One region of the Sporosarcina sp. P7 genome, then DNA from elsewhere that is predicted to be linked to it. Evidence: predicted binding sites of a transcription regulator. Region 1 holds the regulator's gene; the other holds the start of a gene.
What was found. The regulator LexA, encoded in region 1, represses DNA repair genes until DNA is damaged. The targets are predictions, from matches to a motif close to CGAACATATGTTCG.
Positions count from the first base shown of each region.

Region 2: a site for LexA is predicted at 6,015-6,028, ahead of CSV60_RS08445 (YolD-like family protein). Genes of this name have one in related genera too.

Region 1 is NZ_PDZF01000002.1:157,013-173,261, forward strand. It holds gene CSV60_RS03365 (glycerol-3-phosphate dehydrogenase/oxidase) at 1-141, shown strand, start outside; gene CSV60_RS03370 (alpha/beta hydrolase) at 138-1,064, shown strand; gene miaA (tRNA (adenosine(37)-N6)-dimethylallyltransferase MiaA) at 1,048-1,980, shown strand; gene hfq (RNA chaperone Hfq) at 2,021-2,245, shown strand; gene CSV60_RS03385 (methionine gamma-lyase family protein) at 2,340-3,599, shown strand; gene lexA (transcriptional repressor LexA) at 3,654-4,274, opposite strand; gene yneA (cell division suppressor protein YneA) at 4,467-4,796, shown strand; gene CSV60_RS03400 (YneB family resolvase-like protein) at 4,793-5,446, shown strand; gene CSV60_RS03405 (DUF896 domain-containing protein) at 5,514-5,750, shown strand; gene tkt (transketolase) at 5,859-7,865, shown strand; gene sirA (sporulation inhibitor of replication protein SirA) at 8,007-8,447, shown strand; gene CSV60_RS03420 (YneF family protein) at 8,558-8,794, shown strand; gene CSV60_RS03425 (alpha/beta hydrolase) at 8,856-9,782, opposite strand; gene CSV60_RS03430 (beta/alpha barrel domain-containing protein) at 9,804-10,502, opposite strand; gene CSV60_RS03435 (YqkE family protein) at 10,701-10,958, shown strand; gene CSV60_RS03440 (hypothetical protein) at 11,044-11,469, shown strand; gene CSV60_RS03445 (STAS domain-containing protein) at 11,500-12,351, shown strand; gene serC (3-phosphoserine/phosphohydroxythreonine transaminase) at 12,392-13,486, opposite strand; gene ypfJ (KPN_02809 family neutral zinc metallopeptidase) at 13,704-14,546, shown strand; gene CSV60_RS03460 (L-lactate MFS transporter) at 14,590-15,870, opposite strand; gene fdhD (formate dehydrogenase accessory sulfurtransferase FdhD) at 16,076-16,249, opposite strand, start outside.
Region 2 is NZ_PDZF01000007.1:31,887-48,135, forward strand. It holds gene CSV60_RS08405 (hypothetical protein) at 1-60, opposite strand, end outside; gene CSV60_RS08410 (DUF1646 family protein) at 160-1,176, shown strand; gene CSV60_RS08415 (hypothetical protein) at 1,206-1,643, opposite strand; gene CSV60_RS08420 (hypothetical protein) at 2,027-2,245, opposite strand; gene CSV60_RS08425 (GNAT family N-acetyltransferase) at 2,265-2,735, opposite strand; gene CSV60_RS08430 (proline dehydrogenase family protein) at 3,395-4,405, opposite strand; gene CSV60_RS08435 (DUF3298 and DUF4163 domain-containing protein) at 4,493-5,110, opposite strand; gene CSV60_RS08440 (nucleotide excision repair endonuclease) at 5,230-5,607, shown strand; gene CSV60_RS08445 (YolD-like family protein) at 5,642-5,992, opposite strand; gene CSV60_RS08450 (methyl-accepting chemotaxis protein) at 6,100-7,812, opposite strand; gene CSV60_RS08455 (MarR family winged helix-turn-helix transcriptional regulator) at 8,044-8,469, shown strand; gene CSV60_RS08460 (SDR family NAD(P)-dependent oxidoreductase) at 8,729-9,481, opposite strand; gene CSV60_RS08465 (EAL domain-containing protein) at 9,563-10,561, opposite strand; gene CSV60_RS08470 (DUF948 domain-containing protein) at 10,785-11,198, shown strand; gene CSV60_RS08475 (DUF948 domain-containing protein) at 11,204-11,641, shown strand; gene CSV60_RS08480 (DUF948 domain-containing protein) at 12,097-12,591, opposite strand; gene CSV60_RS08485 (DUF948 domain-containing protein) at 12,611-13,033, opposite strand; gene arr (NAD(+)--rifampin ADP-ribosyltransferase) at 13,281-13,697, opposite strand; gene yhfH (protein YhfH) at 13,978-14,109, opposite strand; gene ilvA (threonine ammonia-lyase IlvA) at 14,808-16,076, shown strand.

The DNA.
Region 1 (16,249 bases):
ATTGATGTGGTGGAATCATTGGCGACACAAGTAACAAACTACATGGCAAAGTTACTGCACTATACGGAAAGCGAGAAAACCATCTATGAAAATGATTTAAAAAATGCGGTTGCGGAAGCGAAAGGAAGTGCAAGTTCATGACAGATCAATGGATAGAAATGCGTGACGGCATTAAAGTGTATAGTATAAGTTATATACCTAAAACAAATCCGATTGGCCGTGTGCATATCATTCACGGACTGGCTGAACATAGCCGTCGCTATGAAAGATTCGCACAGTACTTGCGATCACAAGGGTATGTCGTGACGTTACATGACCAGAGGGGTCACGGGAAGACAGCTGTAGAAAATGGCTATGTATACGGCTATCTCGGTGACTCTACTTCATTCGACCAATTGGTAGACGATGCGTTTGAAGTGAATCAATCCTATAAACAGCAATACCCCGAGCTTCCTGTAGTACTAATCGGACATAGTATGGGTTCGTTCGTTGCAAGACGTTATATACAGCTATACGGTTCAACGGTTAGTAAAGTGGTCTTATTGGGTACTGGGACCAATTCCGAACTCATGGCACATGCTGCGATTGCACTAGCTACGTACAGAGAAAATACATTACCTAAAGAGCAACCGGATGAGTTTTTAAATGGTTTGGTCTTTGGCAATTACTCCAAACAATTTCCTGATGAAGGGGAATTTGCATGGTTATCACGCAATGTAGAAAGTGTAACGGAATATCAAGCAGACGAAGCATGTGGATTCGTGCCTACAGCACAAATGTTTCGTGTATTGCTAGAAGGATTAAATTCTTTGGAAGCGCCCGAATTCTTATTGAACATTCCAGATGAACTGCCGATATTATTACTCTCAGGTACAGATGATTTAGTAGGAGACCGTGCGAAAGGTGTTTGGAAAGTAGCCAAACAATTTGATAAAGCGAATCAACAGCAAGTCACTGTCGTGCTCTATGAAGGCGGAAGACATGAAATGCTTCAGGAAACCAACTATAAACATGTGTATACGACTATCGTAGAATGGATGAAACGACATGAACCTACCCGTTGATGTACTAGCAGTCGTAGGACCGACTGCTTCAGGGAAGACAGCACTTAGCATAGCACTTGCAAATTCATTTAATGGGGAAATCATTAATGGAGATGCCATGCAAGTATACAAAGAATTAAATATCGGTACAGCAAAAATACATCGTTCTGAAATGCAAGGAATCCCGCACCATTTCTTTGATGTAAAAGAACCAACTGAATCGTTTTCTGTAGCGGAATATCAACAAGCAGTCAGACAATGGATAGCGGATATTCAATCTCGCGGAAAACTACCTATTATTGTCGGAGGTAGTGGAATGTATGTTCAGTCCGTTTTGTTTGATTATCGATTTACAGAACAAGCGGCTGATCCTGCAGTGCGAGCGCGCTTAGAACAGGAACTTGAATCAGAAGGCGCGGATGTATTACATGCACGACTTGCAGAATTGGATCCGAAAAGTTCGGAAAAAATACACCCAAATAATCATAGACGTCTAGTACGTGCGCTAGAAATCCTTGAAGTGACGGGTCAAACAAAACAAGATCATGAACAGCAGCAAGGAAATCAACCCATGTATCATTCCTTAATTATTGGATTAGATCTTCCGCGAGAATTACTGTATAAACGAATCGATCTGCGTGTGGAACAAATGATTCAGGTGGGATTGTTCAATGAAGTAAAGCAACTCTGGAATAAAGGTATTCGTCAAACCCAATCAGTACAAGCGATAGGTTATAAAGAACTCATTTCCTACTTTAACGGCCAATTGACAAAAGAGCAGGCAATAGAGGCGGTAATGAAAAACACACGTAATTACGCAAAGAGGCAGCTGACATACTTTCGGAATAAGTTGCCTGTTCAGTGGGTAGATGCTAATCAGTCAGAGGAAGAAATTTTTCAAACAACCTGTAAGATAATAAAGGATTTTGAGAAGTGAGTATGGAATAACTACATAACAGTGACAAGGAGGCAATTGAATGGCACAAGGAAATATGCAAGATACGTTTTTAAATACTTTACGGAAGAATAACACATTTGTTACGATTTTTTTATTGAATGGTTTTCAGTTAAAAGGTCTAATTAAGTCGTATGATAATTATACGGTTTTACTGGAAACGGAAGGTAAGCAACAACTTATTTATAAGCATGCAATTTCCACATATTCTCCTGCAAAACCAGTAATTTTAAAAGATGAACTATAAACAGGCGCTTGCCTGTTTTTTTGTTGTCTTTCGTTTGGTATATAGACTCCATCTGCTAAAATAGGATATGACAAAATGAAATGAGGTACTACACATGCAAATTACCCCCATTAATGAAGAATTACTAACTAGATCACAAGAAGCGGAAGAACTAATCGCTCCGTATGTGAAGACGGTAGAAGAAATTGCGTTTTTTAACCAAAGAAAAGTCTTACAAGCATTCAAACAAAATCATGTAAGCGACTTTCATTTATCGGGCTCAACTGGGTATGGCTATGATGACAGCGGTCGTGATGTATTGGAAAAAGTATACTCAGATGTATTCGGTGCGGAAGACTGTCTCGTAAGAAATCAAATCATTTCCGGTACACATGCAATTACGATTAGCTTGTTTGGAATATTGCGCCCGGGTGATGAACTTCTATATATCACAGGTAAACCATACGATACGTTGGAGTCTATCGTTTCGGGAAATGGCAAAGACACAGGTTCACTAGAGGATTTTCAAATTTCTTATCGGCATATTGATTTGAAAGAAGATGGCTCAGTTGATTTTGAAAAAGCAAAAGAAATGATTTCATCGAAGACGAAAATCGTGGCGATTCAACGTTCTAAAGGCTATTCAAGCAATCCATCATTCAGAATCCATGAAATTGAAGCGATTATTAAGGAAATCCGTAACATGAAAGAGGACGTTGTAATCTTTGTAGATAATTGCTATGGAGAATTCGTGGAAATGAAAGAGCCTGTTGAGGTTGGAGCAGATCTTATGGCGGGCTCACTCATTAAAAATCCAGGTGGTGGACTTGCCAGAACAGGTGGTTATATAGCCGGTAAGAAAGACTTGGTTGAGAAGTGTGCATATCGTATGACATCTCCCGGTCTAGGGGCTGAAGCAGGAGCCTCTCTCGATACGTTACTGGAGATGTATCAAGGTTTCTTCTTGGCACCACACGTAGTCAGTCAGGCCGTTAAAGGTGCGCTATTCACATCCGCATTTTTAGGCAGCTTTGGTATGGACACGACTCCGCATTACAGTGAGCTTCGAACAGATTTAATTCAATCCGTGAATTTTAAGAACGCTAAACAAATGATTGCATTCTGCCAAATGATTCAGCAAAATTCACCAATCAATGCCCAATATGCACCGGAGCCTTCCTATATGCCTGGTTATGCTGATGACGTCATCATGGCCGCGGGAACGTTCATTCAAGGCTCTAGTATTGAATTGACAGCTGACGGTCCGATTAGGCCACCATATACGGCATATATTCAAGGAGGATTGACTTACGAGCATATAAAATCCGCAGTACTAGATTCTATGGAACAATTACTTGAAAAGAAATTGGTATAAAGAAAAAAGTGTATCGAAAACCTATTGAGGTTTCTCGATACACTTTTTTGATCATTAATGAATCATACGGAATACACCGATCACTTTTCCTAGTATAGAAACTTGATCTACAATGATTGGCTCCATAGAGGAGTTTTCCGGTTGGAGTCGGAAATAGTCTTTCTCTTTAAAGAAACGTTTGACTGTTGCCTCATCTTCTTCTGTCATAGCCACGACAATTTCACCATTACTTGCGGAATGCGTTTGCCTGACAATCACGCGGTCTCCGTTTAGGATGCCCGCTTCGATCATGCTATCCCCTACAATCTCCAACATGAAGACTTCATCCTCAGATGAACCGAATGTATCCGGCAAAGGAAAGTACTCTTCAATATTTTCAATCGTCGTAATTGGATTACCTGCTGTAACTTTACCGATCAACGGTACATGCATAACACCACTTTTTAACTCGTCCAATCCCTCTGGATCCAATATTTCAATGGCGCGAGGTTTTGTAGGGTCTCTCCGTATGAAACCTTTACTTTCGAGTCGTGATAAATGACCGTGGACCGTTGAACTTGATGCAAGACCGACAGCTTCTCCAATTTCACGAACGGAAGGGGGATACCCTTTTAAACGTACTTCTTCTTTTATAAACGCAAGTATTTCTTCTTGTCTCTTTGATATTTTCTTCAACAGATTCACCTCTTCTACTAGTTTGCAAGCAATGGAATACTGAACCACTATTTTGAATATAGTATAACATGTGTTCGATTACTAATCAAACAAAGGTTCTAATTTTACTTGACATAGAATCATATGTTCTCTTATAATTAAGAACAGGTATTCCGAACATGTATTCTAAAAGCGTAAATTAGAGGAGGAGTTATGATGGAGATTATTAAAGAATTTATTAAAAATAATTATTATTTTGCAGTATTATTAGTAATTTGTGTATCATTTGCTTGGGTTCAATTCGATAAAATGGCTGAGGAAGATCACTATATGGAGATCGTTATTAATGAAGGAGATACACTGTGGCAGTTGGCTTCCAATTACTCGGAAGATATACCAACTACCCACTGGATCGAACAGGTACGTTCTTTAAATGAATTACCTACGGATCAAATCGTTTCAGGTGAATTACTGCGTGTGCCTGTTAAAATTAATAAACAAACAGATATTCGAGTAGCTGAAATAGGAGTGGGATCTAAATGATGGAAAAGAAATGTGTAATATACTGCCGAGTGAGTACGGAAAAAGAAACACAAGAACAATCTATTGTAAGGCAGCAAGAAGAACTAGAAAAATTAGCTGCTGAATTATCATATGATTGCGTTGGAATCTATACAGATCGTCAGAGTGGATATGACATGGATCGTGAAGGTCTTCTGTCCATGTTGGATCGAATTCAAAACGGTTCAGTGGATGCAGTATTCATTCAAGACGAAACACGATTAGGGCGGGGCAATGCAAGAGTCGCGATATTGCATGTAATTGCCAAAAGTGAAACGATCGTGATTACCAATCATTCAAACGGTACGATAGAATTGAATGAAATGGACTCGATGTTGTTGGAAATTCTGGCAATCGTAGAAGAATACCAACGCAAACTACATAATGCAAAAATACGTAGAGGGATGAAGCGTGCTGTTGACAGGGGCTATGATCCATCGAAGAATTTGCGAAATATTGACCAAGGAGTGGGGCGTGAAAGACTTGAGCTTCCGATAGAAGAAATTGTCTCGCTTCGTAACAAAGGTCTTACATATGAAGAAATTGCAAACGTGTTAAATGGATTAGGTCATGCTGTCAGCAAGGCCACGGTTCATAGAAGATATAAAGAGTTTGTGGCACAAGAACACTAATAGGTTGCACTTTTCCTCCAGGTTGTTTACATTTTATTAAACGACTAACTTATGGAGGTTTTTAAAGATGCTCTCAGAAAAAAAAATAAAACGTATTAATGAATTAGCAAATAAAAAGAAAACAACAGGATTATCGATCGAGGAAGCAAAAGAACAGACCCAGCTCAGAAAGGAATACTTGGAAACATTCCGTTCCAGTATGCGTGAAACTATCGAATCGGTCAAAGTAATGGACCCAGAAGGAAATGACGTAACACCTGAAAAAGTCAAACAAGCTAGAGCGAATCAAAAACCACTAAATTGATGATAGGTAAAGGATTAACATTGTAATTAACCGTGGAATTGACTACACTAGAGAAGGAATATCTACTATAAAACACTCATATGAGACAGGACGGAAAGGATGTACAGCATGACCGAAAAAATCGATCAACTGGCAATAACGACAATCCGAACATTATCAATCGATGCGATTGAAAAAGCAAATTCTGGTCACCCCGGATTACCGATGGGCGCAGCGCCAATGGCTTATACACTATGGACGCAACATTTACACCACAATCCATCAAATCCACAATGGTTCAATCGTGATCGCTTTGTACTTTCGGCAGGACACGGCTCGATGTTACTCTATAGCTTGTTGCATTTAAGTGGCTATGGTCTGACGATTGATGACTTGAAAAATTTCAGACAATGGGATTCAAAGACACCAGGACATCCGGAATATGGACATACAGTGGGAGTTGAAGCAACTACTGGACCACTTGGACAAGGAATTGGTATGTCTGTAGGTATGGCAATGGCTGAAAAACATCTTGCAGCAACTTATAACAAGCCAGGTTTCGATATTGTAGATCACTACACATATGCACTGTGTGGAGATGGTGATTTGATGGAAGGTGTAGCAGCAGAGGCAATCTCGATGGCAGGTCACCTTCAGTTAAACAAACTAATCGTACTTTATGACAGTAACGATATTTCTTTAGATGGCGATTTGGATATGTCATTCTCTGAGAACATTAGAAAACGCTTTGAATCATATGGCTGGAACTACGCACGAGTAGAAGACGGCAATGATACAAAATCAGTTTCTGATGCAATCGAAAAAGCAAAAGGCAATACCGGTGGGCCAACAATCATTGAAGTGAAAACTGTGATCGGCTATGGTTCACCAAACAAATCTGGTAAAGCAGATGCACACGGTGCGCCATTAGGTGAAGATGAAATGGCACTTACGAAAGAGTATTACAAGTGGACATTCGAAGAGGACTTCCACGTTCCTGAAGAAGTCTATGACCGTTTTAATTCAGCAACGGATCAACTGGGTGTTCAGTCAGAGCAACAATGGAATGATTTATTCGCAAGCTACGAAAACGAGCATAAAGAATTGGCGGCACAGTTCAAACAAGCGATTGCAAATGAACTGCCAACTGATTTGAAAGAACAAATGCCAGTTTATGAAGCGGGTGCTTCTGTAGCGACTCGTTCAGCATCCGGTGAGTCAATCAATGCATTAGCGAAAGCAGTTCCAGCTTTATTCGGCGGTAGTGCGGACCTTGCAGGTTCAAACAAGACGACGATTAAGAATGCAGGTGATTTTACTGTAGACAACTATGCGGGCCGTAATATATGGTTTGGTGTTCGTGAATTCGCGATGGGGACGGCTTTAAACGGCATGGCTCTCCATGGCGGGGTGAAAGTGTTTGGCGGAACATTCTTCGTGTTTAGTGATTATGTACGTCCTGCTATTCGTCTGTCCGCATTGATGGGCTTACCTGTGACTTATGTCTTCACACATGACAGCGTGGCTGTCGGTGAAGACGGACCTACTCATGAACCTGTGGAGCAATTGGCTTCATTACGTGCGATGCCTGGATTGTCTATCATCCGCCCTGCTGATGGAAATGAAACATCTGCGGCATGGCATATTGCTACCACTTCAAAAGACACGCCAACTGTCCTAGTATTGTCTAGACAAAACCTTGAAGTATTGCCTAAATCACAAGAACTTGCGATGGAATATGTACCAAAAGGTGCGTATGTCATATCATCTGCTACTAAAGAGCAAGCAGACGGTTTACTACTTGCAAGTGGCTCGGAAGTAAGTCTTGCGGTTGAGGCACAGAAAGCTCTTAAAGAGCAAGGTATCGACGTTAGTGTTATCTCCATGCCTTCTTGGGATCTATTTGAGAAGCAGGATCAAGCATATAAAGATTCTGTTCTGCCAAAGAACATCAAGAAAAGAGTGGCGATTGAGATGGGCGCTTCTCTCGGGTGGCATAAATACTCAGGCGATGAAGGAACTGTCATGGCAATTGATACATTCGGTGCAAGTGCACCAGGCGACTTAGTCATTGAAAAGTATGGCTTTACGGTTGAAAATGTCGTGAAGGAAATGACAAATCTAGTAAATAAATAAACTGACCTAACGCGCGGCTTTTATTAAAGAGCCGTGTGTTTTTTTGCGCAGCTTTACGACAATAATAGTGAGGAAGTTTTCCGCAAACTGACACGATTTACTAAGGACAAGTTCTATGATAGATAGTAGGAGGTGTTCTTTATGAGGAAGTATGAAATTTTTAAAATTAAGTCAGCGTATCAATCCTTCATAATGGGGCGTGAACGTTTATTATTTGAGCTACTAACAGTAGGTCCTTCTACGAACTATCATGAAATTGAATATTTATGTGATCAATTAAATCAAAGAGAACTTGATCATATCATTCAGAATAACTTGGCGAAAAGTTTTGATGAACTGGATTCATATCATAATGAATACCGTTTGACACACTTAATCAAAGGAGAAGTCTTCATCAAAATGGGTACGCATAGTATACAAGTGTATTGTCAAGGATCACGGATGTTGGATCTAGATCTATTTGTAGCGCTATCCTCTTCAACAGATCGTTTTTTTGCCGTGATGAATGAACAGGAAGAATGTGGGTGGCTCAAACCACTTAAACACTCTGAACGCATGATACTAGAAAATTCGATGATGTAAAAACTTCCGCACAATTTGCATACAGTCATTGCTATTCACTGCTGCTATGTTGTATAATCCTTCTTGGTAGTATGTAATCGAACTATTTTTATGAGGGAGGTTTGGCAGTAATGACTTTATGGATAGCAATTTTATTGATCGTCGTCGCTTTGATCGGCGGAGTAGCTCTCGGCTTTTTCATAGCACGTAAATATATGATGAATTATTTGAAGGACAATCCGCCAATTAATGAACAAATGTTACGTATGATGATGATGCAAATGGGACAGAAACCTTCTCAAAAGAAAATTAATCAAATGATGGCTCAAATGAACAAGGTTCAAGACAAGCCAGCCAAAAAAAAATAAAGTAAAACTCCGTGATTAGCAAGTTCGCTGACACGGAGATTTTTTATTTTCTATTATATTGTCATGAATATAAACGGAAGCGATTCAAAAACCTTTGAACCGTTTGTAAATATTCATCGGGGTTATCATTATACGATTTGGCATGTGCTCCTTTCGCAAAAAGCTTCATCATTTTATCGCCTTCTTTTAATTCGTATAACTCTTCCGTCATTTGCGGCAAAATGAACGTGTCTTCCATGCTGTGGATGAATAACACGGGTTTATCAATAAACTTCATTACTTCGCGGGGGGAAACCGCCGCTGAAGTATAGCCATCACGAATTTTTAAAAATAAATTGGCGATTCGCAAACTCATAGAAGTCTTAAACGGCATCTCCGTACGAATGATATGCAATAGTTGCTCTGAGAAATCCGAGAATGGACAATCGGCTATATAGAAATCTGCCTCATCTTCATAGGTACCTGCGTACAAAAGCGTAGTGGCGGCTCCCATGGATTCACCGTGTATGCCAATTAAAGCGCGCTTACCTACACGTTTACGAACAGCTGTTACAACTTCTTTCAGGTCCATTTTTTCATAGAATCCAAAACTTGTTGTTTTTCCACCAGAGTCACCATGCCGCCGATGATCAAAAATAACAGAATTAAATCCTAAACGTTCAAACAGACGTGCATATTTGATGGAATTCACTTTGTTTTCTGTTACGCCATGGCAAATGACAACCGTTCGCGTTGTATCCAAAGGCCGCAAGAAAATCGCGCGTAAGTTATAGCCGTTAGGTGAAGGGATCCAAATGTCATCTTTTCTAATAGTTTCAAACCACTGACGATCAAAGCGTTTAGCAATCATCTCGCGCTGCAAAATAACTTCTGAGTCTTTGGTTTTTAAATACATTAGACGATTAGTGACAAGTATCCCGAAAAATGTTAGAAGCGCCGTAAAAACACTTGACGTGATACCGAAAATATACATTACTCTACGTCTCAACAAAATCCTCCTTCCTATTTACTATTTTCTCCTATATAAGTTATACATGGTTGTTTCAATAGGACGTGATAGATAAGGTGCAACTTCATCCACTGCTGCACGTATTTTGTCTATATCAATCCCTGCTTGCATAGAGGCGTAATTATTAGCCAACCCAAATTTATAGGTATCATGGAAATGTGCTGTGAGCAAAATGTCTGGAAATTGCTTTTTCAGTTCATGAAACAGTGTAAAACTGGCTAAAGGATTTGCCATACTATCAGTATCTGCCACACTTAATTCATCTACACCCATATCGACAAACTTCTTACAAAGAGCTAGAGTTTTTTCAAGTGGAATGAAACCTTCATACGGACAGTGAAATGCTGTAGAAAGACAGGCTCTCACAAACTGATGATTATTTTTGAGCCGATTGATAATTGGTCGTAGTGTCTCCGTGCTTTCTGTAGTGGATTGATTGATATTATGTTGGTTGAATGTGTCACTTACGCCTAAAAACACCGCCATACTATCTGCACCAGCTTTTAGGGCATTCTCCACACCATGTGCATTCGGTGTGAGAACAAGTTGCCTGCCTTGTTTGCTTACCCGATTCATAATTTCTTTGGAGTCTGACATTTGAGAAACCCACTTAGGCGATACAAAAGAAGTAACTTCCATTTCATGTATATCTGCCCGCTGTAAAGCGTGTATAAAAGCTAATTTTTGATCAGTTGGGATACTGTGTTTTCATTTTGTAAACCATCGCGTGGTCCAACCTCGATTAACGTTACGTTCTTTGGTAAACTATACATAAACATCCCTCCTTCAATCTATTGTACGTAAAATAAGTGAATAAGGGCAATGTAAAAACCTTGCCAATTAACTTGATATAACAATAATGTGCAACTCTTTATCAAATAGAAAGTAGTGATTAGTATGTCAAAAAAACAACGAAAAGTATCAAATAATCGGAGCAACCATATCATAGATGATTCTGCAACTTCACTTTCAGATTTAGTAAGTGATGATATGTTAGCTAAATTAAAAGGAATGAAACGAGAGATGAAAGTGGAAGAAGAAATAAAACTAGAACAAGAAAAAGAAAAACGCATTCAAGAGCGAAAAGAACGTGAAAAAAATAAAAGTTTTGAAGAATTACTGGAGGAATACGGATATGACGGAACAAAGTATTAAGAATACTAGAACAGTAGGTGTGGGAATTGGTATACTTGTCATATAAATGTTTGATAAAAAGGTCTTTTACACAGGAGATGAAGAAATGAAGTTTTTGTATATTACGTATCATAAGAAACTACATCTTCAAAAAGAACTTATATCTGAAAGCCTTTTGAAACGTGTTCATTCAGCACCTATTGAGCATGCAATTGTTTATTGGTTGCAAAAAAATCTAGAAACTGTTGAAACAGTAGATTCTATTATATCTTATGATTTACCTAAGGAAATGGTAGAAAGTTTTTATACTACATTATTAGATGTGTATGCGGAAAAATCCAAGGAGTCTCCAAGACCCTGGAAATTTTTGCCGAACCCAACTGACGAACAGTATATGTTTCCAATTGCGCAATATGAAAAAGAATACGGAATCACGTATTATGAATCTATATACAAATACATAACGGTTCTCGGGGTCATATTAAATATATTTGACTTTGAATCTAATCAATTAATTATATACATTCGATAACATAGAGGAATGTATCCAGGGGGATGTAAGATGAAACAGCTCGATGTTAAGCTTTATGAGTATTTACTAGCAAAGCTACCTGAAATTACAACTTCTTGGCTAGCAATGAGAAAAGTGGAAAAAAACTCTATTTATTCGATAACTGCACATCCAGAAATGGAACAAACACTTCGGGAACAAAATAAACTCACAAATTTAACAGTCATCAGCAGTTTACTTGATGATCCTGAAATCTTTGAGAAGAATAAAATAAAATGGGCAGCGGTTGTCGCCCGTAGCAGAGTGAAAAGTAATACACCTATAGAAGATGTAATTCAAGCTTTGAGTAATGTTCGTTTAACATATTGGCGCTTCGTAAAAGAATTTTATTTGGTCCATAAAGACGAAATTACAATTGATGATTATATGCGCTGGAGTGAAACCATTAATAATGCATTTGATCAGATCTACTTTAGTTTCGCAGAAGCCTACAATGAATATATTAGTGGCAAGTTCGATATCCAACAAAGCTTAATTAATGAATTAAGCTCTCCCGTCATCAAAATTACTGACGAAATTGGCGTGGTACCGCTAATTGGAGAGTTGGATGAACTGCGTGCACAAAGTATGTTGGAAAGCATTCCAGAGAAAAGTTTAGAGTCTGGTATTGAACACTTATTCATTGATTTATCGGGTGTGACCGTTATTGATACACATGTAGCCCAGCAGATTTTTCAAGTGACAAAAGTGTTATCTCTATTAGGGACGAGATGCACAATTACGGGGATTTTACCGGCAATTGCTCAAGCATCGACAGAGCTTGGTTTAGACTTTAAAAATATCCAAACATTTAGTTCTTTACAATTAGCATTTCAAAAAGAATTTTTAATTGTGGAGCAGTAAAAAGCCAAGTCACTTATAAAGTGACTTGGCTTTTTAGGTTTTATTTATGTTTTTCTTGAAAATCCAGCATGAATTTCTGTAAAGCCAGACAAGCTTCAAATGGTACTGCGTTGTAAGTAGAAGCACGACATCCGCCTACGGAACGGTGACCATTCAGCCCAACGAATCCCGCCTCTTTAGCCTCTTCTAAGAATTGTTTTTCCAACTCTTCATCCGCTACACGGAACGTGATGTTCATTAATGAACGACTTCCTTTTTCAGCATGTCCTGTATAGAAACCGTTGCTGTTATCGATCGCGTCATAGATCAGATTCGCTTTTTCTTCATTGCGCTCTGCAATCTTCTCAATGCCGCCTTGTTGTTGCATCCAACCAAGAACTTCACCCAACATGTAAATACCGAAAGATGGGGGAGTGTTATATAAAGAATTACTTGATGAATGTGTTTGGTATTTCAATATAGTTGGAATTTCACTATTCGCTTTGTCCAACAAGTCTTTGCGGATAATCGCAACTGTAACGCCCGAAGGTCCGAGGTTTTTTTGTGCACCTGCATAAATCATTCCGAATTGACTGACGTCAAGTGGTCTTGACAGAATATCACTAGACATATCTGCTATTAACGGAACATTTCCAGTAGAAGGGAACTCATGGAATTGGGTGCCGAATATCGTGTTATTTGAAGTGATGTGCACGTAGGCATCCGTCTCTTTAAATGTAATTTCATCAGAAGATGGGACGCGATTATAATTTGTATTTTTTGTAGAAGCTGCTTCGTATACTTCACCGATTGTCTTTGCTTCTTTAAGTGCTTTATCTGACCATGCACCAGACATAATGTAGCTAGCTTTTTTCCCTTCTGATAAGAAATTCATTGGCACCATTGCAAATTGTAGACTAGCTCCGCCTTGCAAGAATAGTACTTCATAGTTTTCAGGAATTGAGAATAAAGAACGTAAACGCTCAATTGCTTGATTATGTACTTGTTCATAGGTAGCACTGCGGTGACTCATTTCCATAATAGACATTCCAGATTCTTCGAAATCCACTAGTTCAGCTTGTGCTTTTTCAAGAACTTCGCGTGGAAGTGCGGATGGACCCGCGTTAAAATTATAGACGGACTTTTGCTCAATCAAAAAAATCACTCCTTCATTAGTTTACAACTCTAAAGTAAAGTATATATGAAAAATCATACATGGGGAATAGCTAACTGCCAATTCGCAACAATTCGTCCAATCAATTAAGAGGGTTGTCTTGTTTGTTTCGGTGAGAAATAGGGTAAATTGAAGTCAAGTAGCTACTACATAGTGATGTAAAGTTCAGCTCACATAAAGCCGAAACGAGGGAGAGAGTATGAAAACAGATGGACGCAGAAAAAGTTCAAATGTAGAGGATCGAAGAGGAAGGAGTGGCGGAGGCGGTGCGATTGCATTAGGCGGGGGTGGTCTTGGAATTGTTGGTATTATATTATTTCTCATTTTGGGTGGAAATCCAACAGACTTATTAGATAATAGTTCAGCAGTCCCTGAACAACCATACGTGGAAACTGCACAAGATAAAGAATTGGCGGATTTTGTTTCGGTTGTGCTTGCAGATACAGAAGATATTTGGTCGGAGTTATTCGCTCAACAAGGAATTCAATATGAGAACCCTAAGTTAGTTCTTTATTCAGGACAAGTGGATACAGCTTGTGGCTACGGAAGTGCAGCTGCAGGGCCATTTTATTGCCCGGGTGATCAAAAACTGTATATTGACTTAGCATTTTATAATGAATTACAGAGTTCATTTAAAGCACCCGGTGATTTTGCCATGGCCTATGTAGTAGCCCATGAAGTAGGGCACCATGTGCAAACGCTCCTTGGAATTTCAGATCAAGTGATGCCGCTACGTCAAAAAATGAGTGAAAAGGAATTTAATAAATATTTAGTAAGATTTGAATTGCAAGCAGATTATTTTGCGGGAGTCTGGGCACATCATGCAAAAGGACGAGGATACTTGGAGCAAGGAGATTTACAGGAAGCAATTACTGCCGCGAGTGCGGTTGGTGACGATACGATTCAAAAACGCGCGAGAGGGTATGTTGTTCCAGAGAGTTTCACACACGGTACAGCAAAACAACGAATGTACTGGTTCGAACGGGGTTTTGAATTAGGCACTATTGAGGGTGGAGACACCTTTAATCAAACGGAAAAATAAATCTCGCGAACGTCATTCCTTTCGAAGTGACGTTCGCGAGTTTTTATTTTGTTGCGGCTATAGCGGGTTCAACTGGCATAATTCCTTCTCTTTCATTGCGTAGTCTTTTAATATCCACTCGAATGAGTAAGGAAATTAGTAGAGCCACTGCGAACAAGCCGGCGAAAAATAATAAGCTGCTTTCGTAACTGCCTGTTGTATCTTTCATCCATGCAGCAAACATCGGTCCAGCCACTCCAGCCGCAGACCATGCAGTTAAAATATAACCGTGGATGGCCCCAAGTTGTCTCGTTCCAAAAATATCACCAATATATGCCGGGATAGAGGCGAACCCCCCTCCGTAGCATGTATAGATCACGGCTAGAATCACTTGGAATATAATTGCGTTCGTGGTGAATGGTAAAATGGCAAATAGGACAAGTTGAATGACAAAGAACGTGGTATACGTATTGGGACGACCGATATAATCCGAAATCGCAGCCCAGCCAAGTCTGCCGGCCCCGTTAAAGATGCCTAGCACACCAACTAATGCGGCTGCCTGAATAGTCGTCATGCCAATACTATCAATCGCCATTGGTTTGGCAGCCGAGAGAATGGCGATACCGCAAGTCACATTAATAAACAACATTAGCCATAAATAATAAAAGCGTTTTGTTTTAACTGCTTGATTTGCTGTTAACTGAGAAAGATCTTCTTTAACTTCCGTTTTACCTAAACGAACTTTTTCAATAAATCCAGGCGGTGCCCATCCTTCTTCTGGTTTTTCTAGATACAGGGAAGAAAGTAACATAATTAAGAAGTACGATACACCGAGAATATAAAAAGTGTTCTGTAATCCGACATTGCTGATCAAGTATTCCATGATCGGACTACTGATGGCTGCAGCAAACCCAAATCCCATGATGGCCAGTCCCGTAGCGAGCCCCCTGCGATCAGGGAACCATTTGACGAGTGTAGAAACGGGTGCAATATAGCCTACCCCTAAGCCAATTCCGCCTAGCATACCGTAAAAAATATACAGCAACGGTAATGAAGACATTCCTACCGCGAGTCCGGAACCTGTCACGCCCACTCCGAAGAACACAGCTGCAAGTAACCCTGCTTTTCTTGGACCATATTTCTCTACAAAATGGCCTAAAAAAGCAGCTGATAAACCAAGAAATAAAATAGCTATACTAAACGTCAGCTGTACTTGGCTTGTGGTCCATCCAAATTCTTCAATGAGTGGATTAGTGAAGTTACTCCAGGCATAAACAGATCCGATAGAAATGTGAATACCTACTGCAGATAACGCGATCAGCCATCTGTTCTTCGTTTTTCTCATTCGTAGTCCTCCTTTTAACAATATTCTTCCACAGCTCCAATTCCAGTAACAAAAATTTGTCTAATCGGTATTGTAAAAGAATAGTTGACACACTACCTGGTCATAAAATTACAATAAAAGGAATATAATTAAACAATTACTGGAATGTAAGAAGTGATTAAGGAGTATAATATTAGTAATTCACAAAATTGTCAATATTACATTTTCATGGAATCGAAAAAAGATTAGTGGTATCCATGACGATTCTTTCAGGATGTGTGTACACATTAAAAGATCTTCCACGAATGAATCCAACCGTCGTTATTCCTAAATCGTCAGCTAAACTCAAAGCTAATTCAGTAGGTGCAGACTTTGATAATACAATTTCACAACCAATTTT
Region 2 (16,249 bases), on a different contig from region 1:
CTTTAAAATTTCCGTTAACCCAATAATAACAGGGATCAGTACAATATCTGAAACTTCCAATGCGTGTCCCCCTCTTTATCTATTCTATTCAGACTCTATGCAAGATGAATCGGCTTTTTGCATACAGTGTAGAAGAAAGATTGATGAAAGGAGATACCTATGGTCACTGGTTTGCTCATTATTTTAGGTTTGGTGTTATTGCTGCCGTTTACGGTCCCTCGTATTGAACGTAATTTGGAGCTGTTTTTATTCGTTATGGGGTGTGCTGCGGCATTTGTTAGTGGGGTGTTGCAGTGGGAGTTGTGGAATAAGGCGTTACGCGATCCATTGCATATTACGCTCGCCGTTCTTGCGGCGGGAATAGTCTTTCGCTGGATACGACATCCATTTGAGAAAGCGGTAGTAGCAGGTAGCCGAATTATTCCATTCAGATTATTCTTGGCGCTGATTATTATGGGATTGGGATTGATTTCTAGTGTTATCACGGCCATTATTGCAGCGTTAGTCCTCGTGGCGATCGCATCCGTCTTGCAAATGGACAGACGTTCAGAAATTCGTTTTGTGATCTTGGCGTGTTACGCAATCGGCATGGGTGCGGTGCTGACACCAATCGGCGAGCCACTATCGACGATTGCGACGAATAAACTGGATGAAGATTTTTATTATTTAATGAACTTGCTTGGAACCGATATTATAGCCGGTGTCTTCGTCTTTGGACTGCTCGCATTCTTCCTGATTCGCCCACGCAACCGCTCGCGGTACCGTTCTTCCGGACAAGCGGCAGAGTCGTACATAAGTATTTTCGGACGCGGCGTAAAAGTGTATATATTTGTTTTGGCATTGACACTGCTCGGTGCAGGATTTGAGCCATTGATCACCCTTTACTTACTCGATCTTCAGCCATTGACGCTTTACTGGATCAATATGATTTCAGCTGTACTCGACAACGCGACGCTTGCTGCTGCAGAAATCAGTCCCGCGATGGACGCATCAACGATCCAAGCGCTACTACTCGGCTTGCTAATTAGTGGCGGGATGTTGATTCCCGGAAATATCCCGAATATCATTGCGGCAGGTAAACTCAATATCCGCAGTGGGGAGTGGGCGCGGGTCGGTGTACCCCTTGGATTACTTGTGATGGTTGTCTATTTCGTGATTTTACTTGGCAGACAATGAAAAAAGACCGCGCAGGCGGTCTTTTCATTTTACTCGAGTACTTTCACCCATACCCGATACTTTTTATCATCCGTCTGAACCAATTTAGTATTGGGACTTGGTGCGTTATTTTTCTTTGTAAAACCCGCTTCAAACGAAGAAGTTTTGACACTTTCACCTAAGTTCTTCTCGGAAGGCATGCCGATGCCAATCGCATCCGTTACCGTCCACGTGTCATCTTTCTCTTTGTTCAACTTGGCAATAAATATTTCTTCCGTGCCGTCCAGTATCCCTTTATAGACATTGATTACTTTATTATTATCGACTTCCAACGTACGATACACTTTCACCACTTCCGCAAAACCTTCCTCTGCATGAAGCTGCTCCAGTGCCTCTCGTGGGGTATTCGATGTAGTATTCTTATCTGCTGTCTGGCAACCTACCAATATGACTGCCAAAAACGGAATATAAAATAGTTTTCGAAGCACGAGATCCTCTCCTTATCTATTTTATTGAATATCCTATTGTTAGTTATATTCAATCCTCATTTGATTCTCTTATTTCGCCTTCAAAAAATACGTTCTTTCTTTTCTTCAATGAGCTTAAAATGTACATCTGATGTCGATCCGCTACATCCGAGAAATGCAGAATTTGATTTGAAAATGGTTCTTTTTATTTCTGCTTATCTAGTCTCTCTGCGATTGATTGAAGGATTGCATTCTTGCGTTCTTGTAGTTTAAGAAATTTCAGCGCGAACCATATAGTGAATATAAGGAATGCTAGCGGAATGATGTAAATGAATACATTTAAAATAGATAGAAACGAAAAAAATAAGTTGTTGTGGTGCATATGTATCTCCTCCTTTCACAATTTATACTGACTGCTTCCTTTTCGGAAACAGATAAGACACTAGCAACAAAGCCATTGCTACTCCGAATGCTATATACGTCCACAAATTAAACGTCGTTTCTGGAATCGTATACGCAACCCCGGTAATATAGAGTGCCAAACGAACAATGTTTGTTCCCAATACAATAAAGAGTGCCAAATATTGCAATACATCGCGAGTAATTTTCTTGTGTTTCGCCACTTGCACTACCTCCCATTGCTCAGGAAAGTGATTTCTCCATGGAAACTACGGCAATCGACGTGCCATCGGTTCTATGTAATACCGATTCCTCACACACGTGATAGCCGATCGATTGATAGAGTGAGATGTTTTTCGTCACATCCGCGCGTACTTTGCATGCTATTACTCTCTTCCCTTGTTGCGTCGCATACTCCTCTAAAAACCGCAGTATTTTTTTCGCAATACCTTGTCCTTGTCTTTCCGGCACGACAGAAAATCTAGAGAAATAGAGGCTTTCGTCTTCCAATCGAAAACGGACCATCGCGACGGGTTCTTCTTCCATGTAGCCAATCAACGCCTGTACACCGCTTTGCATTTCAGCCGTGATACTCTCGACGGTCTCCTTCAACGCGCTCGTCGGTGGTGTGGCCTTCTCGTATTCCCGGAACGCCCGGATCATCACGTCACGGATGACAGGGATATCGGAAATGTTCGCTTCGATAATGTTCATAACCGTCCTCATTTCGTTTCGTTTTATACACATTATGAAAAGACATAAGTGGATGCTGCCATGTCTCCATTCTAGAATAGTTCGATGATCTTATACTCTTTGTCTACTTATACTTCGCAGAATTGCTGTTTCTGAAAAATTTTCGATTCTTCTTTGTCTTGATTCTTATCATACAGAATGCGCAATGTGTCGCTATCGCTTTCTACATCAAAATTTGTAAAATCCACAGTGTAATCGTCCTGGCTTTCATCAGCTCTTCCCCTAATCTTTAGTGTAATGAAGAGTGAATAGTACTTTAACTATCTTTAACACTACTATTTCCCATGTTTTCTGTAAAGCGGATACAAAAAAACACTGCAGGGAAAGCAGTGTTTTGGACGCTGGAAAGTCAAAGGATCATGGATAGGTGGTTCGGGATTTAAGTTAAAGATAAGCTTCTAACGCTTCGCTTTACGTTTCAAAATAGTAGAGACGCGACCGTGTATTGAGCGGTTACAAGCCTTGATAGAGCGGCAATCGATGGTCATAGAGCGCTTGCGGACGACGATAGAGTGGGTATCGCGTATCATAGAGCGGTCAAACATATTTTATGAGCGCTTGAACGAATCTATGAGCGGCATCCACCTGTAACGTCGATTCACGTTGCTCTATTCTACTATTTAGCGGTACTTTACCCAACCATCATCTGGTTTCTCTTCACTTTTACGCTTGCTCAATCGTCCCAGCACAAATGCGCCGGCGACTAAGCCAATCATAGTATTCGTCTTCTTGTTAAACACTTGCTTCACCATCAAGTTCATATTCTGCGGACGCTCCGCCAATCTTCGCATGAAGTACCCGTACCAGTCCTCTCCAAACGGCACGTATGTACAGAAATTATAGCCCTCTTTCGCTAATTGCAGCTGTAAATCATGGCGAAAACCGTATAGCATTTGGAACTCGAATTGATCATATGAAATATCATGCTCTTTTACAAACTGCTTTACATGATGAATAATCGTATGATCATGCGTCGCAATCGACGTGAAGTTTCCATGTAATAAGTGTTCTTCAATAATTTTTATATAATTTTCGTCGATTTCTTGTTTATTGATAAACGCAACATCCGGTGACTCTTTATACGCACCTTTTACTAGACGCATGCGTGTGTCGTTGTATTTTTTCGTATCATCTAATGCGCGATGAAAATAGGCTTGGATAACGGTTCCGAGATTTTCAAAGCCTTTTGCTTTTAATTCGTCTACTAAACGGAACGTTGGTTCAAGTCGTGAGTGATTTTCCATGTCTAAATTAACAAATATACCTACTTGATTTGCATATTTAACGATTTCCTCTACCTGTTCTTTGCAAAATGCATAATCAATATCCAAACCGAGTTGTGATGGTTTGATCGAGATGTGCGCATCCACTCGATGTTCTTGGATTGCGTCCACTACGCTTAAGATTTGTTCTTTCGCTTCAACAGCCTCGCTCTTTTCGTACACAAATTCACCTAGATTATCAATCGTACATGAAATACCTGCTTGATTGAGCTCTTTGACACTGTCAATCATTTCTTCGATGTTAGTTCCCGCCACCACTTGTTGTGCTCCTAATTGGAAGCCGTATTTTTGGGCAGCTTGATTCAGTAGTTGATTTTCAGATAAACCGATAAAGAAATTTCTTAGCATAGTTTCCACCTCTTTTGTGTAGTTCTTATATCAAAATTATAACACTACTCTGTCATGTAAGCCCATACATTTGTTTATACAGATCTTTTAATTTCCTATAAACGGCAACATTCGGTCTGCTGGACTATTTGGTTTGATGATATCTTGTAAATCAAGCAAAGGTATCGGAAAATAAGGGAAGCCGGCTACGTAAGGTGAAATTTCGTATAGTTGGAAATAGACAACCAGACTCGTGTCTGCGATATAGAAATCCTGATCAGGCTTGATTTTAGTGAATGGCTCAAGCACTGGAGTTTTCCATTGCTGAATATGGCGTCTAATATATTCAGATATCCGCTGCACATAAGGACTGCCTGGCTTGAACATATCTTGCAACTTGTATTGCCTTCCCGTCTTCGTATCAAATGTCAGAGATTTAACGTAAGTCATTCCATGCGCTCCACCAGTAAACGAGTAGACGATCAAGTTGATACTGAAAAGATCACGTTGATTATTTTTAATTTCATACGTTGCGACCATCTCGACAAGACTTGGATCATAATAATTATTGTCTGTTAGCATGTTGTTCATTTCCTTGAATAGCACTTGATTTAGTTTCTGTTGAATTTTTGGATCATCCAGCTGCGTGAAGACGGGATAATACACATCCACTTTCGGCTTGGTATTCGATATGTGATACGTTTCTATAACGGCAGGGTTTTTCATCAGTTCATCCTTCCCGAGACATTTGTTTACTATATGCAAGGGATGTAAAGAAAGTTTCTCGCTTTTTTTTTGACCGTATGATAGGATAAACACTGACTGATATAAGGATGTGAAGTAAAATGATCAATATTACATTACCTAAACCGGACGTAACAATCGTTCGCAGAAAACAAGAAATGGGACCGGATGAAACGCCAATTAAGCCAATCTATGGTTTCATCGATTTTCATGATATTCCACGTGATAAAGGCGGCCTTTTGTTGTTCTTCAACCAAAGCGACGAGTTGTTATTCGTAGGAAAAGCACGAAAATTGCGTCCACGTCTGAAAAAGCATTTTGAAGACCAAGTGTCTCCACTGCGTAATCACCGTGAAGAAGTAGCGAAAATTTCTGCTATTATCATCGATGATCCAATGGAACGCGAAATCTACGAAACGTACGTAATCAATACGGAACAAGCAAAGTACAACGTAGAAAAAGTATTTTTCAGAGATTAAGCTGTCTGCCTTTGCAGACGGCTTTTATTTTTGCCTATACACCACCCGTTTCTTTCGATAACTGGACGTCTATCACATCCTCTACATGAATTCTTTCCGTTCCGAACGGATCACGCAGCGTGATCGTCATCGTCCGCAAGTCGAGCGCTTCAATCTCTCCCTGATGAAAGCGAACTTCCCCATCATGCCAAGTCTTAATCGATGTCTCGACACGCCTGCGCCACGCCACTTCAAGTGTCTCCTGCATCGTTTGTAGCTCCCAATCGGTTAACTCAGGCCGTTCTATATACTCATCTTCCCGTTGCCAATCACGTAGTCTTTCAAGGTGTTCAGGCAGCATGAGCGACGTCCACTTCAATTTCCCTCTATCTCGGTTCCTTTCCATCAGATATTCCCCATTTCTCAAGCGTATGTACGTTCGTATTATACAGAACGTACATTCTAAAATCAATGGTTAAAAAGACCATCGCTTTGCGAGCGATGGCCGAGTGTTTATTTAGGTAATTTGAATGAACCGACAAACACTTCTAGTTCACGCGCCATTTGATTGGTCTGCGTAGAACGTTCTGAAATTTCTTCTATGCTCGCTGTCGTTTGCTCAGCGGCTGCTGCAATATTATTCGTCATGTCTTCAATATTTTGTACAGCGTGTGTTAAATGTTCGATCAACTGCACTGCTTCTGTTGATTTCATAGCTTCCGACGTCATCAAGTTCGAGATATTCTTGATTTCCTTAACGGTTTCTCCAACCGCTACGGAAATATTACTCAATGATTGAGACGTAAGCTTCACTGTTTCTGTACCCTTCGTGATGTGTTTCGTATTTTCCGATGTGGAAGTAATGACTTGCTGGATACGGTCAGAAATATCCTTCACCAGCTTCTCTACTTCAAGTACTTCCTGATTCGATTGCTCAGCCAAGTTCCGTACTTCTTCCGCCACTACCGCAAAGCCTTTACCATGTTCACCTGCACGTGCCGCTTCAATTGATGCATTCAGCGCAAGTAAATTCGTTTGAGCTGCGATACCCGCGATGGACCCCGTGATATTTTGGATCTTCGTCGTAGATTCAACCAAGTTTTGGATTGTATCTCCAACTTCTTGCGATCCATTTCGAATTAATTCCATATCGTGGCTAATTTCTTCTGCGCGTTTTGCGCCTTCTAGTGCAATTTTCATCGTTTCATTGGAGTTAACGAGCATCGAATCAGCACTTTGTTTCGTGTTGCTCAAACCACTTGCCAATCCCGCAAGAATACCTGTTGCATGCTGGGCATTTGACGTACCATCCGTGACGGCCGTGACGACTTCTTCGATATTATTCGCAACCATCGTAATCGCTTCACGCATTTCAGAAAGTGATGCGGAAGTTTCTCCCGCATTTTCAGATAAATGCTGCGATGTCGTATTCATCGTCGCAATCATGTCTTGTAGATTCGCCGTCATACGATTCAGTGTACGAGCCAAGTCTCCCACTTCGTCTTGTGACTTAACTTCTGTCGGTTGAACCGCCAAGTCGCCATCCGCAATTTTCTTCGCCTGCTCAATTAAGCTTGTAATCGGCTTCGTCTTCCGGCGAATGAGGAATCCTGTTCCGATTGAAGCAAGTATCATAGGAATAATGCTGATCAAAATTCCGTCGCGAACGACATCCCATGTACGGTGTTTGACAATGTCGGCATCGAAATCAATTACGCTGAATGCGATGATTTCCTTACTGGCATCCTGATCTTTATATAGTGGCGCATAACCTGAAAGCCGCTCCATGTCGCCATACTCGTAAGGTTGAGAATATGTCGAATGTCGATGTTCGAGTAGATCTGCAATCGCTTCTTCATCTAAATGGAACTGATCTCCCGGCTTAAACCCTTTAGCTCTCAAATTATCATCTAGAGCAACGAGCTTTCCATCCAAATCCAAAATATATTGTGTTTCAAATATATTCTTATGTTCGGTTGTCCAGTTCAACGTCTTTCCCAGCTCTTCTTGTGTATCGACATCGCCAGCCAATGCCTTTTCCAAATCACCAGGTCGAATCAATCCAGTAGTAATATTGGCACAGCCGTATGCCTCAATTCCTGCAGCGTCATACAATTTATCATAGGCCGTCTTATATGTAGCTAGTGATGTAATGGCTAACATCACTACCAAGATCCCAGCTATAATCGTACCTAGCTGAAATGTTAACGAATCTTTAACTTTCATCAAACCTTATGCCCACCCTTCCTATTTGTTTCATCTAGTTCATTCGTTGTCTTTATCATACGCTATCAGTCTATAATTAAAAAGGAGAAAATAAAAAACTTTTTGATTTTAACATATTGTGTGAGATGTAAGTATGTTAATCGTGTCACAACTGTTTTATTTCATATATACTATAGGTATGATAATAATATATAAGCATAAAGTTTTTTGAAGGAAAGGGAGGTGTTCTTTTTGAATGAAGACCAGACAATTTTCAATTTGGTACATTTGATGGATCAAGTGACAAATAAAATGTTGATCCGTTTCCAGCAAGAATCCAAGCTGTCTCTAGGAATCTCCCATATTCTCGTGTTGCTAGAGTTACATAAAAAAGGTGAGCAACGTCCTTCTGATTTAGCTGAGACACTAGGCTTCACACCCGCCTCATTAACGCATTTGTCATCAAAACTCATTAAAAGCGAGTATATTACGTTACGTAATGATGAACAAGACCGTCGAACAAAGTATTGGAATATAACACCCGAAGGCTTAGAAATTTTGACCGAAGCGCAGAAATTCGGAATACAGGTGCGTTCGGAGTTCTTCAGTCATTTATCGGCTGCTGAACGAAATAGTTTAGTCCAAATTTACACTAAGTTAAATAACACATTCGTTTGAAAAAAGCTGTTCCGTTATGGAGCAGCTTTTTTAGAGGATTGGGGGGAGATAATGGGTAGGTCGTTGCGAATGCGCTCATACATCTGCAACCACCGCTCTATGGCATGCGTTAGCCGATCTACATCACACGCTATCCGCTCTATCAACAGCCGCATCCGCTCTATACCACACGCTAGCCGCTCTATCTACAGCCCCACCCGCTCATACCCCCACATACAAAAAAGGCTACCCCAAAAATCAGGATAGCCGTAAAAGTTTATTAGCGTAATTTGATAGAACCGCCATCTACCATCATCGTTTGACCCGTGATGTAAGAAGCGTCTTCGCTCGCTAGGAATACTGCGGTGCGACCGATGTCTTGTTCCGGATCGCCAAGGCGCCCAAGTGGATTTTTCGCAAGAATTGCTTTGTAATATTCGGGATTCTCTTGTCCCCATTGCTCGATTCCTTGTGTTTTGGCAATGGGTGAAATTAGATTACACGTAATGCCGTATTGTCCCCATTCATTCGCCGCCACTCTAGTGATCCCGCGAATGGCTTCTTTCGCTGCAGCGTATGAACCTTGGTTCACATCGCCATTTAATCCTGCGCCAGAAGCGAAGTTGATGACGGTTCCTTTTGACTCTTTCAAGTGTGGAAGAGCAGCTTGCATCAAATAAAACGTCGGATAGAATCCTGTATTGAATGAAAGATCTAAGTCTGCTTGCGTCATCTCTTCGATGGATTTCATACGTGAAGCATGTGCGTTGTTTACTAAAATATCCAGTTTACCGAGTGTTGTTACGACTTGCTCAACAAGTGACGGTAATTCTTTTTGTACCGATAAGTCCGCTTGAAGAAAGATCGATTGCGGAGAGATTTTCTGCAGTTTTTCAATAGCGGCTTCGCCTGCATCTTTGTTCAAGTCGACGATTGCGACGGTCGCCCCTTCTTTCACAAAGGCTGTAGCGATTCCTAATCCGATGCCGCCAGCACCGCCTGTGATCATTGCGATTTTTTTATTTAATTTCATATATACCATCTCCTTTTCCTATTTAGTTTAACATTAAACTAAATTCAGTGTAAACGAATTGTACTCGACAACTCGCCTGCACTAGATGGTAATTTCAACTTGCGGAACGGCTGATGGTTTACCAAATAAATAGCCTTGGAATAATTGATACCCTTTCGCTTTCAACCATTCAAAATCTTCTACCGTTTCGATCCCCTCTGCTAACGGAATCGAATTCACCGCCAGCGCTTTTTCTAGAAACTCCACTGCTATAAGTTGCTTATCGGAATCAGTCGCGACACCTTGTACATACTTAATATCAAGCTTCATATAGTTCGGACGAAGGAAAGAGAGCACTTCAACCGTGTTATAGCCTTCCCCCACATCATCGAGCGCATATTCGAATCCTCTTGAGTGATAGTACTCCAAAATAGTTTTTAGATGGTCCATGTCTTCCACTTTTTCCGACTCCACTACTTCAAAAATCAAACGGTGTGGGTCAATTCCCAAATCGTAGGCTACATTAATCGTCGATCGCAAGCAAAACTCCGGCGAATAGATAGATGTTGGAATGAAATTAATAAATGCTTTTTGCGTAATATGTTTTGCATAGCGGACTGCCGTCAGACGACATACTCTGTCAAGGGCATATAATCTACCGCGTTCTTTTGCCGCGGTGAAAATTTCATTCGGATAAATCACTCTACCGTCTTTATGATAGAAACGCGCGAGTAATTCATACGCATAAATCTCGAGGTCAGGTGTAACAATAGGCTGATAATGGCTCGTCAATTGTTGATCTGAAATGACTTGATCAATCCACTGCATTTCGACTACTTGCATGACTTCAGAGAGCGGCCGCCAGTCGGTTTGGTCAAGACGAAAACGAATAGAATCCATTTCTACTGCATGATCGACACAAAAGTCGTATAATTCTTTTATCCCTTGTTCTTTTACATGAAATGTTTGATCTTCCTGGTTCACCAGCATAAGGACTCGCTTCAAATGATCTTCTATTGAATCGAATAATGCTGTTTGCTTACACTTATCAAATGACACTTCATACACAATGTCCTGGATCGCGCAACCTTTACAAGGCATTCATTTCACCCCTTTAATGTTTGTTTTGAAGATTATATCATATTTCAGGTGTTGTACTCCCATGTAGGTATAGAAATATAGTTTTTCTAGTTAATTAGCATACCAGTGTTTAGATTACTTTCATTTGTGGAATGACAAGGATATAGAACGTTTACCCGTTTCGACGGAAGTTAGGCGTTCAAGTTAGAAACGCACTTATTATGTGGAGGTGACTAGATTGAAGGTGCTCTTGTATATTAGTGCCATAGTCGCCGTTGCGGCTTTAGTAGTTATCGCAATTGCTATTATTAAAACAGCCAAAGCGGTCAAAGAAGCAATGACAGATGTAAAAGAAACGATGAAACGAGTGGAACTGAAAGTGGGCGGTATCACAGATAAAGCCGATCAGCTCATGACTCAGACGAACCAAATTGCGGATGATGCGAACGCAAAACTGCAATCAGTTGAAGGATTGGCAGCTTCAGCGAAAGAACTTCGCGAATCTACCCAGTATGTGCAGAACTCTATCGCTAAAATGGCGGATCAAGTATCAGCGCCCCCTGGCAAGTATGCCAAGTTGATGGAGCAAACGACTGCATTGTCTGAAGTAGCGTCAAAAATGTACTATAAGATGAAACAGAATAACAGAGAGAGGTGAATTTGATGGATTGGGTACTAGGTATAGGCGTATTGCTGATCGGCATCGCGCTAATTATTGTCTCTATCGTGTTAATTAAACCACTTGGGAAACTGACCGAAGTATTGGAAAGTGTCAAGAAGACGACCGATGCCCTGCCGTCAACGGTAGAGGAAGTGACGGGTCAGACCCAGCAAATTCTTCATACGACGAATGATACAATTAGCAATGTAAACAAGCAAATTTATGAAGTGACACCGGTCTTTCAGATTGTCGGAGATGTCGGCGAGGCTTCACGTGAAGTGACGAATGCCGCACTCGATACGACGATTCGGTTTAAGGATCGTGTAGGTAATGCGAGTGAGTTCGTCCGCGAGAAAGAGTATAAAGGGTTGTATGGAGTAGCTACGTTGGTGTTTTATTTAATGCAACAGCGTAAAGAGCTTAAAAAGATGCGCCCGTAAGTGGAAGACTTGTTCCGTCCACTCATATAAAACATAAAACAGACCACTAATTCGCATATGAATTAGTGGTCTTTTAAATGCTATGTACCCATTTTTTAACCATCTAATTATCACACAAATCAGGCGATTCATTTTCTCTTGTAAGTCGTTTGTCTCCTGTTAAATTTGTCGCAAGTGTAGTAACCCAAATGAAAAGGATAGGAGATGGGAAATTAATTCAGTATTTTTCCTTAAATGTACTACTCTCCCTTCCCTAATACTGCAATTGTGCCTGATTGTATATTGGAACATTTGACTGAGCACTAGAGTCATCCATCAGCTTCGAATCTAGTTTAATGCGCAAATCTACTTCTTTTCTAACTTTCCAATCAAAGTCATTCTCCACAACATCCCCCGAACTAAAAAAGACTGAAGATCAAGCCCAATTGGGCTTGACCTTCAGTCTTTGTCAGTACTTAGTAGGACGCATTTTCCGGTGCTGGTAACTTTTTTCGTGGGGCCGCGTGCTCTGCACGATCCTTCGCCGCACTCACAGATTGTTTACGCTTCTTAAAGATATAATAACCTAACATAGCGGAACCGTAGAGGCCACCTAGTTTCTTGTTTTGCTCTGATGTGTCCGTGTGATCTCCATTTTGTTGAACAGACGAAGACACGTCCACTAATGAAGACGTTAGTTGGTGTGTAGATTCTCCAAGGTCACCGATTACTTGGAACAATGGAGTCAGATTCTCAATTTTTGTATTAATGTCTGCTAGTGAATCATTACTGTTTTTAATTAGGTTTCCTGTTTCATCCAAGATGCCGTCAAGTTGTTTCGGAAGCGCTCCTACTGTCTTGTCGACGTCCTGTAGAATATTTCCAACTTGTTGTAATACCTTAGCGAAATAGATAGCTAAAATGACGAAGGCGATACCGATAAGTATGACGCCAATTCCAACGAGATCCATTCTCAACCCTCATTTCCTTTTACGTATTTTTTATACTCTCCTTGCCGCGTTGCCATGATTCGTAAACTTGGGCACCAAACTCTCCATATTGGATGGCTTGGACAAACTTTTCTGTCCCCGGAAGAGAACCATCCTCTTCAAACTGCCTTGTCCGCTTGTTTACTTCTTCACTCAAGTACTGGCTTGATCGTCCGATATTTTCTATAGTAGAAAATAAAGGTGTCGTTGCAGCAAGTTTCACTTGAACATCTGTCGCCAGTTGTTCAGTCTCATTTAAGGTTCCATATAACTGCTCAATGCTTTTATCGAGCTCTGCCTCTACCCCTTTTACTGTTCCCATAACTGTTAGCAATAAGTTCGAAGACTTCGTCAGCAACAATGAAAGGTAGATGGCGACAATCAATACTGAGATTGCGATGAATAATAAACCAATGTACGCCATACACACATCCTCCTCTCCAACATACTTAATACATCTTATCATTCTATACCACTCTCAGTTTTTCTAAAACATTAATCATCGGAAGTTCTTTAACTTGGGCTAAGGATGTCATTTATTCTGCATAATACCTTTCATTAACGTACTCTTTCTCGGGATATAAAAAAAGCCCATGTTCTCGATTACATACAAAGAACGCAGACTTTTACCTATGCTTCATTTCGGGATGTCTCTTAAGAGATATTAAGGATTAATCCAATATTACATCTTTGCCTGCTTCTTTTAACTCTTGTAATGAAGAAAGCATATGATTTATCTCTTCGTCGGAATGTCTTTCCCATGACTTTAATTCGGCTACTATTTTCAAAGGCGATTTAGACCTATAAGAACGTGTTGGATTTCCAGGAAATCGTTTGTCAGTTAAGTTTGGATCGTTTTCAAAATCAGCTAATGGTTCCACTATATAAATTCTTTCTTTTGATTTAGATCTTGCTAATTCAGCGCCCCATTTAGCCGCTTCTAATGTTGCAGTAAAATATATGTAATTGGACTTTTTATCTTGATAATTTGAAAGAAATTGTGGTTCTAATAAATCTCCAACTTTGAGTTCTGCTTTAGTTCCATGAAAGAAAGGACCACTATCTAAGACATCTCTTTTATCATTCATCCTGATACCCCCTATATATGTTAATTACATTCAAGTGATTTATTCACTCACCCGATCTATCTATTCATTCTAACAGACCGGATAAGAGCATGAAATGACATGATGTATCTTTAGGTTACTGTTGGGATGTTTCTCAGTTAAAACTTACATATAATCCGTATGCACACAGACTCCTAAAATTTCTGCTAGGAAATCCCTGCCTTATGCGAATTGCTTCCTTTACATGATCCCCAGAACAAAAAAATTCTATGCCCCATATAAGGGAGCATAGAATTCTTTATTAATGCTCATGTCGTCCTACACAACGCTCACATTCGTACATTACAGACTCTTGCTTTTCCTTGAACTGGTTCCCACATTCCGTACAAACTTTCTCCACCATTTGTCTTTTCTGCTCTGTGTTCTTTTTCATCGTTCATTCCCCCATTCGGTTTTTTGTGATCCGCTGTACTGATACAGCAACTTTTCTTACTACTAATATATAACAGCATCGTCAGACTTGTCACTCTTTTTAGACGAGATGTGTTATTTTGCGATAGAATCCAAAAGAGCACGACGAATGAAGGGATTACAAAAAATGAAATTAAAAATGGTATGTCAATATCGTGACATACCATTTTTTGCTTCTTTACATCATCAGTCCATACACTATTACAGCCGCGATGATGACAAGAGTTATAACAAACACCGTCCATTGCATATTGTCTGGCTTTTCTGGTCTGCTATCCCATTTCTGCATGAATAAACGCTTCCTTTCTGGCTTGTTAGTTCCTTGTTCATTAGTTTTCCCTTCTGTTTGCAAATTAAACACTACATAGTTGTGTACGGTCTGAAAAGAATTCTGAATAAATAATGCAAGAAACTATTTTTTTAACGCTATTGTAGGATATGGATATATTCTCTTACTATATAAATTAAACAAAAATTGATCTATCCAACTTATTGAAAGTTCTTGCCAATCAAGTAATCGCTTACATTTCCAGATTGTTCAAAATAAAGTCACTATTCTCAAAGTAAATGCGCAATTTAGAACTTTCATATGTTCATTCAGTTTTTTTCATGTTATTATGAGTAAACGTTGATTCAATAACGGAGGTTAAATGATAAGTTATGAAGGTGAAAAAAATGGAAACTCCAAGTGTTCAAGTAGAAGATATCTTAATCGCTAATCAGCTACTGAAAGATGTCGTAGCTCATACGCCTTTACAGAAAAATGATCGTCTATCGGAAAAGTATGATTGTCATGTGTATATTAAACGGGAAGATTTGCAACATGTCCGTTCCTTTAAATTACGCGGTGCTTATTATAAGATGAAACGCATCGAAACAGAAGCACGTAAAAAAGGAATTGTCTGTGCGAGTGCAGGAAACCATGCACAAGGCGTAGCGTTCGCATGTGCAAAACTCGACATTGATGGCAAGATCTTCATGCCGCAAACTACTCCTAAACAAAAGATCAATATGGTGAAAATGTTCGGACGCGATCGCATTGAAATTATTTTAGTCGGAGATACCTTCGATGATTGTTTCGAAAGCGCGGTCGAATTGATGGAAAAAGAAAAGCGTATTTTCATTCATCCATTTAATGACAAGGATATCATTGCAGGCCAAGGATCAGTAGCTGTTGAGATCATGAATGATATCGAAGAACCAATTGATTACGTATTTGCAAGTATCGGTGGCGGTGGACTGATGTCAGGAATTAGCACATACATCAAAAACTTGTCTCCGCATACGAAGATGATCGGTGCAGAGCCAGCAGGTGCAGCTAGCATGAAGGCTTCTATCGACGCGCAAAAGATCGTACCGTTAGCAACGATTGATAAATTCGTCGATGGTGCAGCTGTCAAATGCGTAGGCAATCTGAATTACGACATTTGCAATAACTATCTTGAAAATATCGTCAGTGTCCCTGAAGGTAAAGTTTGTACGGCAATTCTTGATCTATACAATGAACATGCGATCATCGCAGAGCCAGCAGGTGCCCTTCCCATTGCAGCACTCGATTTCTATAAAAATGAAATCAAAGGCAAGTGCGTCGTCTGTGTGATCAGCGGTGGAAACAACGATATCGGTAGAATGCAGGAAATTAAAGAGAAATCGATGATTTACGAAGGTTTGCTGTACTATTTCCTCGTCGATTTCCCACAACGCGCAGGTGCACTACGCCAGTTTCTTGATGGTGTACTTGGACCAGATGACGATATTACCATGTTCGAGTATACGAAGAAGAACAATAAAGAGAGCGGTCCAGGGCTTGTCGGAATTGAAATTAAACACAAAGAAGACTACAACGGCCTGATTGCCCGCATGGAAAAGAACGGCTTCCCTTACAAAGAAGTGAACAAAGATAGTTCGTTATTTGGATTGTTGATTTAATAAAATACTGCCGCAACAGTCATTACGACTTGTTGTGGCAGTTTTTGTGTTAGCAAATAGTGAATAGGATAGACGTGTTGCACTTTGGACTCCACGCCTTACTAAACACCCCATCAAAACCGCACATCACTCCCCCTTACCCATTCCACTCCCATGTATACATAACGATTGTG